Pseudolabrys taiwanensis: one gene and its partner. The protein of the gene in region 2 interacts with the protein of the main gene of each other region in a pairwise test. Links are inferred from orthologs where the notes say so. Each region holds a gene or a part of one and is shown on either strand. Other genes may lie near its edges.

The links. Proteins that work in one complex are often made in the same cells at the same time.
Region 1: the proteins of ftsH (region 2) and hflC interact in binary tests that used the Escherichia coli proteins (3 or more experiments, as listed by UniProt). The link is inferred for Pseudolabrys taiwanensis from one-to-one orthologs.

Annotation. Positions count from the first base shown.
Region 1 is NZ_CP031417.1:5,387,480-5,391,882, forward strand. Bases 802-3,801 are described here. They hold hflC (protease modulator HflC), read left to right. Parts: upstream 802-1,827; coding sequence 1,828-2,775; downstream 2,776-3,801. Other genes in these bases: hflK (FtsH protease activity modulator HflK), read left to right, coding at 802-1,831; DW352_RS25650 (DUF2065 domain-containing protein), read left to right, coding at 2,785-2,970; DW352_RS25655 (Do family serine endopeptidase), read left to right, coding at 3,106-3,801. Also shown: DW352_RS25635 (thiamine pyrophosphate-dependent enzyme), read left to right, coding at 1-468; more of hflK, read left to right, coding at 683-801; more of DW352_RS25655, read left to right, coding at 3,802-4,403.
Region 2 is NZ_CP031417.1:2,308,301-2,312,606, forward strand. Bases 1,404-4,306 are described here. They hold ftsH (ATP-dependent zinc metalloprotease FtsH), read right to left. Parts: upstream 3,868-4,306; coding sequence 1,939-3,867; downstream 1,404-1,938. Other genes in these bases: DW352_RS11085 (AzlC family ABC transporter permease), read right to left, coding at 1,404-1,604; tilS (tRNA lysidine(34) synthetase TilS), read right to left, coding at 3,997-4,306. In the rest of the region: DW352_RS11075 (amidohydrolase family protein), read left to right, coding at 1-578; DW352_RS11080 (AzlD family protein), read right to left, coding at 590-901; more of DW352_RS11085, read right to left, coding at 894-1,403. UniProt on the Escherichia coli protein: Acts as a processive, ATP-dependent zinc metallopeptidase for both cytoplasmic and membrane proteins. Plays a role in the quality control of integral membrane proteins.

The DNA.
Region 1 (4,403 bases), 3.1 Mb from region 2 along the record:
CTGGGGTGCGTCACGCCGCAGGCTTTCGGTCTCGCGGTCGGTCTGCCGCACCGGCGGATCGTGTCGCTCGATACCGACGGCGGCATGATGTTCAATCTCGGCATCCTCGCGACGCTGGCCAACGAGCAGCCGCCGAACCTCTTCGTCGTGGTCTGGGACAATCAGTGTTACCAGTCGATCGGCGGGCCGCCGACGCACACCGCCGGTCGCGTCGACATTGCGGCCATCGCGCGCGGCGCGGGCATCGAGCACGCCTATACGGCGCGCGATCTGGATGAGTTCGCCGCGCATTGCGACACCGGCTTGAACGCCGCCGTGCCCTACGTCGTCGTCGCCAAGGTCGATGCCGATGTCCGCCGCGACATCCGGCGCAAGCATTCCGACGGCCGCGAGGACAAGTACATCTTCGTCCGTCATGTCGAGGCATCGGAAGGCATCGTCATCATGGGGCCGAGCGAGCACAACTGATCGCCGCGCCGCCACTTGGCGCGCGCGACGGGCCCACGGTCTCGACTCGCGCACTGCTTATTAACGGCGCCTCAGAAAAAAGACGGCGATTTCAAGCCGATGCCGACAAAGTTGCGGCATGACAGCGCGTTGTAATGGCCCCGGCACTCCCCTATAACCCTGTCCCGACAAAGAGGTACAGGCTGCCGCCGTACGGCAGCGGGAGAGATTCTGAATGCCATGGCAGCAACAAGGCGGGGGCGGCGGCCCGTGGGGCTCGGGTGGGGGCAAGGGCCCCTGGGGCTCCGGACCGCAGTCGTCCGGACCGACACCGCCCGATCTGGAGGAAATGCTCCGCCGCGGCCAGGACCGGCTCCGGCGCGTGCTGCCGGGCGGCAATATGGGCGGCAAGGGCATTGCCCTCGTGGTGCTCGCCGCCGTGGCGCTGTGGGGCTTTTCCGGCTTCTTCCGCGTCGAGCCGGATGAGCTCGGCGTGGTGCTGCGCTTCGGCAAGCAAGTGCGCGAAGTGCAGCCGGGCCTGAATTACCACCTGCCGTACCCGATCGAGACCGTGCTCACGCCGAAGGCGCTGCGCGTCAACAAGATCGATATCGGCATGCGCATCGTCGACGACCTGCGCCGCGGCTCGACCGTGCGCGACGTGCCGGAGGAAAGCCTGATGCTCACCGGCGACGAGAACATCGTCGACGTCGACTTCTCGGTGCTGTGGAAGGTGAAGCCGACCGGCGTCGGCGAATACCTCTTCAACATCCAGAACCCGGAAGGCACGGTAAAGGCGGTGGCCGAGAGCGCCATGCGCGAGGTCATCGGCCGTTCCGAGATTCAGCCGATCCTGACCGGCGCGCGGCAGACCATCGAGACCGCCGTGCAGGATCTCATGCAAAAGACGCTCGACAATTATCGCGCGGGCATCGTCGTGCAGCAGGTGCAGTTGCAGAAGGTCGACCCGCCGACGCAGGTCATCGATTCATTCCGCGACGTGCAGGCGGCGCGCGCCGACCTCGAGCGCGCGGTCAACGAAGCGCAGACTTATGCCAACAAGGTCGTGCCGGAAGCGCGCGGCCGCGTGGCGCAGATCGTTCAGGCCGCCGAAGCCTATCGTCAGCAGACGGTGGCGGAAGCGACCGGTCAGACGGCGCGCTTCCTGAAGATCTACGAGCAGTACAAGAAGGCGCCGGACGTGACGCGCGAGCGTATGTATCTCGAGACCATGGAGCGCGTCCTGGGCTCGACCGACAAGATCATCCTCGATTCCGGCCAGGCCGGCGCCAATGGCGGTGGCGTGGTGCCTTATCTGCCGCTCAATGAGCTGCCGCGCGGATCGCAGCCGCGCAACCAGCCGCAGACGGGAGCCCGCCAATGAGGACCAACTTCATCGGTGGCGTCGTCGCCGTCCTGGTCGTCGTCGCGTTGATCGTCGGCTATTCGTCGCTGTTCGCGGTCTACCAGACGCAGCAGGCTTTGGTTGTCCGTCTCGGCCAGCCGGTGCGCGTCGTCAGCGAGCCCGGCTTGCACGTCAAGGTGCCGTTCATCGACAGCGTCATCGCGATCGACAAGCGCATCCTCGACCTCGAAGCGCCGCCGCAGGAGGTGATCGCCTCCGACCAGAAGCGTCTCGTAGTCGACGCCTTCGCGCGTTATCGCATCCAGGATCCGCTGCGCTTCTATCAGACGCTGGGTTCGATCACCGGCGCCAATTCGCAATTGTCGATCCTGCTCAACTCGGCGCTGCGCCGCGTGTTGGGCGAGGTGACGTTCACCCATGTCGTGCGCGACCAGCGCGCCGATCTGATGTCCCGCATCCAGCAACTGGTCGATCGCGAGGCGGGCGCCTATGGCATCCAGGTGGTCGACGTGCGTATCCGCCGCGCCGACCTGCCGGAGCAGAACAGCCAGGCGGTCTATCAGCGCATGCAGACGGAGCGTCAGCGCGAGGCGGCCGAGTTCCGCGCCACCGGTGCGCAGCGTTCGCAGGAGATCCGCTCGCGGGCCGACCGCGAGGTCACGGTGCTGGTGGCGGACGCGCAGTCGCAAGCCGAACAGATCCGCGGTGAAGGCGATGCCAAGCGCAACCAGATCTTCGCCGAGGCGTTCAGCCAGGACCCGGACTTCTTCACCTTCTACCGCTCGATGCAGGCCTATGAGACGGGTCTGAAGCCGGCGGACACCCGGTTGGTGATCAAGCCGGATTCGAGCTTCTTCCGGTTCTTCAACGATCCGAACGGCAAGGGACGGGCAAACGGCGCCCAAACCCCGGCAGCTCAGCCGGCGCAGCCAGCTCAGCCAGCAGCGCAACCGGCCCGTTAAGCAGCCCGCATGACGGATTTCCTGGCGGCGGTGGGACTGGTCTTCGTCATCGAGGGCCTGCTCTTTGCCGCCCTGCCGGGACCGGCCAAGCGGGCCATGATCAGCGTGGTGGAGACCCCGGAGGCGCAATTGCGCGTCATCGGGATCGCCTCGGCCGTGATCGGGTTGGTCCTTGTCTGGCTGGTGCGGGCCTAAAAAGGCGCATTTTTCGCGAGATTCCGCGGCGAAATGCCGGTCTCTCTCCCGCGGTATTGATCGCCAGCGCCCTTGAATCGCCCCGAAGACGGGGCCACCTTGTCAGAGACCTTTTCCCCAGGAGAATCGACGCCCATGGGCGCCCATTTTAGTCCTTCGACGAAGCCTGCGGTTCGCGCTGGCCTCGCTCTTTTTGCTGCCGCTGCCTTGGTTTGGCAGGCCTCGACCGGCGTCGCGCAGGCACGCGGTCCGGAGGGCATCGCCGACGTGGCCGAGCAGGTCATCGACGCGGTGGTCAACATCTCGACCAAGCAGTCCGTCGACATGAGCAGCAACGCGATGCCGCAGTTGCCGCCGGGCTCGCCGTTCGAGGAATTCTTCGAGGAGTTCTTCAAGAACCGGCGCGGCGGCCAGGGCGGCCCCGGGCAGCCGGGCCAGCAAGGTCAACAGGGGCAGAACGGCCAGAAGCCGACGCCGCGGCGCGTGAACTCGCTCGGCTCGGGCTTCATCATCGACTCGTCCGGCCTGGTCGTGACCAACAACCACGTCATCGCCGACGCCGACGAAGTGAACGTCATCCTCAATGACGGCACGACGCTGAAGGCCGAGATCGTCGGCCGCGACACCAAGACGGACCTCGCGCTGCTTCGTGTGAAGAGCGAGAAGCCGCTGAAGGCGGTGAAGTTCGGCGATTCCGACAAGCTGCGTCTCGGCGAATGGGTGATCGCCATCGGCAACCCGTTCAGCCTCGGCGGCACGGTCACGGCCGGCATCGTCTCGGCCCGCAACCGCGACATCAATTCCGGCCCCTACGACAACTACATTCAGACCGACGCCGCCATCAACCGCGGTAACTCGGGCGGTCCGCTGTTCAATCTCAACGGTGACGTCATTGGCGTGAACACCGCGATCATCTCGCCATCCGGCGGCTCGATCGGCATCGGCTTTGCCGTGCCGTCGAAGACGGTCGTGGCGGTGATCGACCAGCTGCGCGAGTTCGGTGAGACCCGCCGCGGCTGGCTCGGCGTGCGCATCCAGCAGGTGACCGACGAGATCGCCGAGAGCCTGTCGATCAAGCCCGCGCGGGGCGCGCTCATTGCCGGCATCGACGAGAAGGGTCCGGCGAAGCCGGCCGGCATCGAGCCAGGTGACGTTGTCGTCAAGTTCGACGGCAAGGACATCAAGGAAATGCGTGATCTGCCGAAGATCGTCGCCGAGACGCCCGTCGGCAAGGACGTCGAGGTCGTCGTCATCCGCAAGGGCCAGGAAGAGAAGAAGACGGTCAAGCTCGGCCGCCTCGAGGATGGCGAGAAGCAGGCGGCGCTTGCGGCCAAGAAGGATGAAGCCGCGCCCGCCGACGACAAATCGGTGGTGAAGAAGGCGCTCGGCCTCGACCTGACCAACCTCAACGCGGACACGCGCAAGAAGTACAA
Region 2 (4,306 bases):
TCGGCTGCATGACGAGCTACGGCGACAAATGGCTCGGCTATGCCGAGTTCGATCCGGTGTGGAAGGAGCTCAACCGCCGCAAGGCGACGGTCTACACGCATCCGACCGCCGCGAACTGCTGCGTCAATCTCGTGCGCGGGATCGACGACGCCTATCTCGAATTCGGCACCGACACCGCGCGCTCGATCTTCAGCCTCGTCTTCTCCGGCACGGCGGCCAAGTATCCGGACATCAACTGGATCTGGTCGCATGGCGGCGGCGCGCTGACCGCCTTTGCCGAGCGCTTCCTCGTGCAGGCGATGATGCGCCCGCCCTACAAGGACAAGGTCACGCGCGAGCAGGTCAATGCGCAGCTCACGCGCTTCTATTACGACACGGCACAGATATCGAACGACGTCACGCTCTCGGCGCTGGTGAAGCTCGTGCCGACCTCGCAGATCGTCTACGGCACGGACTTCCCCTACCGCACCGGCATGGACCACACCAAGGGCGTCGGCGCCTTCTTCAAGGGCGCCGATCTCAAGGCGGTCAACCGCGAGAACGCGCTGCGTCTCGTGCCGCGGCTGAAGTCCGCCTGACGCGCCGCGTGTCAGAAGCCCGCCGCGCGCACCAGCGCGGCGGCGCCAACGCCGGCGACGACGGCGGCGAAGTCGTTGCGCAAGGTGAGCATGGCGGTCAGCGCCGCGAGTGCCGCGGCAAAGCCGCTGACGCCGCCATGCACCAGAAGCGGCGCGACGGTGGCGGCGATGATCGCGCCCGGCAGCGCCTCGAGCACGCGCGACAGACTCGGCCCGATGGGCACGCGGCCGATCAGCCAGTAGCCGCCCGCGCGCGTCAGATAGACCGCGAGCGCCATCGCGGCGACGATGGCAAAGAAGCCGAGCGGATCGCGTTCAATCATCGATCAGCCCACCCACGATGCTGCCGGCCAGCGCGCCGAGGATGACGTACCAGAAGCCGCCGAGCAGCATATCCGCCGCCACGGCAACGACGGCGGCGACGATCCAACCGATGGACCGCCGCGAGCCTTGCCATAGCGACACCAGCATCGCCGTGAAGAACGCGGGCATCACCATGTCGAGGCCGAAGCGATAGGGGTCGACCGCCGAGCCGAGCCAATAGCCGGGCGCCGCCGAGATCACCCAGGTCACCCAGCAGGTCGCGGCGCTGCCGATGACGAAGCCCGGATCGTCGCCGCCATTGCGCCGGTAGCGCAGCCCCAGGACCCAGGGCGGCTCGACGAGGAAATGCAGGAATGGATAGACCTGCGACGCCGGCAATCTGCCGAGCAACGGGCGCATCGACGCGCCGATCAGCAGGAAGCGCGAGCAGATGACGAAGGTCGCCACCGCGGCGGCAAAGATCGTGGCTGCGGTGAATTGCTGCGGCCAGGAATCGACGACGATGATCTGCGCGACGCCCGCGAACACGGCCGCGCTCATCAGTTCAGCTTCCAGCAGCGTGAAGCCCTTGCGCGCGGCCACCGTGCCGAACGCCATGCCGAAGGCGAACAACCCCGGCATCACCGGCAGAGTGACGACGACGCCCTCGCGGAAGGCCGCGAAGGTCCAGGCAGGTGTCGGCTGAGAGGATCGGGAGGTCATTGGAAGCTATCGCTTCAATTCCGCTCGTCCCCGCGAAACGGGGACCCAGTTCGTAAAGCCATGCACGGCGCGCTGGATACCCGCTTTCGGGGGCATGAGCGGCACTCCGTAATAGATGTTCGTCTATCCGCAAAGAGCCTGACGCGGAAGCCACAAACGAAACCGACCGCCATGCGTGCCGCCGTTATGCCCCGCCGTACGCTGCAGTGGCGGCGCGAGCACTGGATCGCCCGCTTTCGCGGGCGACGACAGCTTCATAGGTCGGCAGCCCCGGCACCACTCCAAAAGAAAACGCCCGCCATGCGGCGGGCGTTTCGTATCCGTGTTGCAAGCCTCAGCCCTGCGGCTGCGGCGCGACATCGCCGGTCGGCGGCGCATCGGGACGCGGCCGCGGCTTGCCGGCGGGCGGCACCGCCGACGAGCGCGGACCGGTCGGCTCGATCACCGACTCGCGCACCGGACGGATGCCGTTGATCAAGTCCTTGATCTCATCGCCGGTCAGCGTCTCGAACTCGAGCAGGCCCTTGGCGAGCGTTTCGAGATCGGCGCGCTTCTCGGTCAGGATGCGACGCGCATCCTCAAGACCGGACTCGACGAGCTTGCGCACCTCGGCGTCGATCTTGCGGCTCGTCTCTTCCGAGACGTTGGTCTGCCGCGCGACCTGGTAGCCGAGGAACACTTCGTCCTGGTTCTCGCCATAGGCGACCGGGCCGAGCTCGGTCGAGAAGCCCCAGCGCGTGACCATCATACGGGCGAGCTTGGTGCCCTGCTCGATGTCGCTGGCGGCGCCGGAGGTGACCTTCTCGTTGCCGAACACGAGCTCTTCCGCCACGCGGCCGGCCATGATGATGGCGAGGCGCGAGGTCATCTGCTCGTAGGACATCGACAGCTTGTCGCGTTCCGGCAACTGCATGACCATGCCGAGCGCACGGCCACGCGGGATGATCGTCGCCTTGTGCACCGGATCGGTCGCCTTGACGTTGAGCGCGACCAGCGCGTGCCCGCCTTCGTGATAGGCGGTGAGGAGCTTCTCCTCGTCCGTCATCACCAGCGTGCGGCGCTCGGCGCCCATCATCACCTTGTCCTTGGCGTCCTCGAACTCCGCCTGCGTGACCATGCGCTTGTTGCGGCGCGCGGCCATGAGGGCGGCTTCGTTGACGAGGTTCATCAGGTCGGCGCCGGAGAAGCCGGGCGTGCCGCGCGCGACGGTCTTGAGGTTCACGTCCGGCGCCAGCGGCACCTTGCGCACGTGCACCTTCAGGATCTGCTCGCGGCCCATGACGTCCGGGTTCGGCACCACGACCTGGCGGTCGAAGCGGCCGGGACGCAGCAGCGCCGGATCGAGCACGTCAGGACGGTTGGTCGCGGCGATGAGGATGATGCCCTCGTTCGCCTCGAAGCCGTCCATCTCGACCAGCAACTGGTTGAGCGTCTGCTCGCGTTCATCGTTGCCACCGCCGAGGCCGGCGCCGCGATGACGGCCGACCGCGTCGATTTCGTCGATGAAGATGATGCACGGCGCGTTCTTCTTGGCCTGCTCGAACATGTCGCGCACGCGGCTAGCGCCAACGCCGACGAACATCTCGACGAAGTCGGAGCCCGAAATCGTGAAGAACGGCACGTTCGCTTCGCCGGCGACGGCGCGCGCAATCAGCGTCTTACCGGTGCCCGGAGGGCCGACCAGCAATACGCCGCGCGGAATGCGGCCGCCGAGACGTTGGAATTTGCCGGGGTCGCGCAGGAATTCGACGATCTCCTGCAGGTCCTGCTTGGCTTCGTCGACACCGGCGACGTCTTCGAACGTCACGCGGCCGTGCGATTCAGCCAAGAGCTTGGCGCGCGACTTGCCGAAGCCGAGCGCCTTGCCGCCAGCGCCCTGCATTTGGCGCGACAGGAATATCCACACGCCGATGAGCGCGATGAACGGCAGCCACGACACGAGCAGCGACACGAACCACGGCACGTTGTCCTGCTGCGGCCGCGCGGTGATCGACACGCCCTTGGAATAGAGCTTCTGCACGAGGCCCGGATCGCTCGGGGCATAGGTCTGGAAGCTGGTACCGTTGGCGAAGGTGCCGTGAATTTCCGGCCCTTGGATCACGACGTCGCGCACGCGACCCTGATCGACTTCGCTCAACAGCTGAGAAAAGGAAATATCCTGCGCAGTGGTGCGCTGTCCCGGGTTCTGGAAGAGGGTGAACAGCGCGAGCAGCAGGAGGACGATAATCACCCAGAGGGCGAAATTGCGTAAGTTGGCGTTCATCAGGCGTCCTTACCCGCCGCGAGAGCGGCCCGCGGCCATGAGATTTCTACGCCGCATTCGTGGCGGCTTCGCGTCCTTGCCAATGTAGGCAGCACGCCGCCTCCTGGAAAGGGCTCGATTCTATATATTCTAGCGCGATTTGCCGCGCGTGGCGCGGCCTCCGGCGCGGCCCTGTCGGTGCTTGGTTAAGGTCTTGCTGCGACGCGGCGGCGCCGGCTCCACCAAAATTTCTGCAACCGTGAGTGTCACAATCGCGCCGGCCAGACTGCGGCGGAAGCGGCTGCCCGTTTTGTGGGCCTGATCGAGGGCCTGCTTGAGCGCTTCCAGCTTGCCCAGTTCGACCTGCCCCTCGGTACCATAGCGCGCAATGCCGCGGCCGAGCAGCCGCAGCGCGATCTCCTCCGGCATCGTGTCGTAGCGCCCCCGATCGTAGCGGATA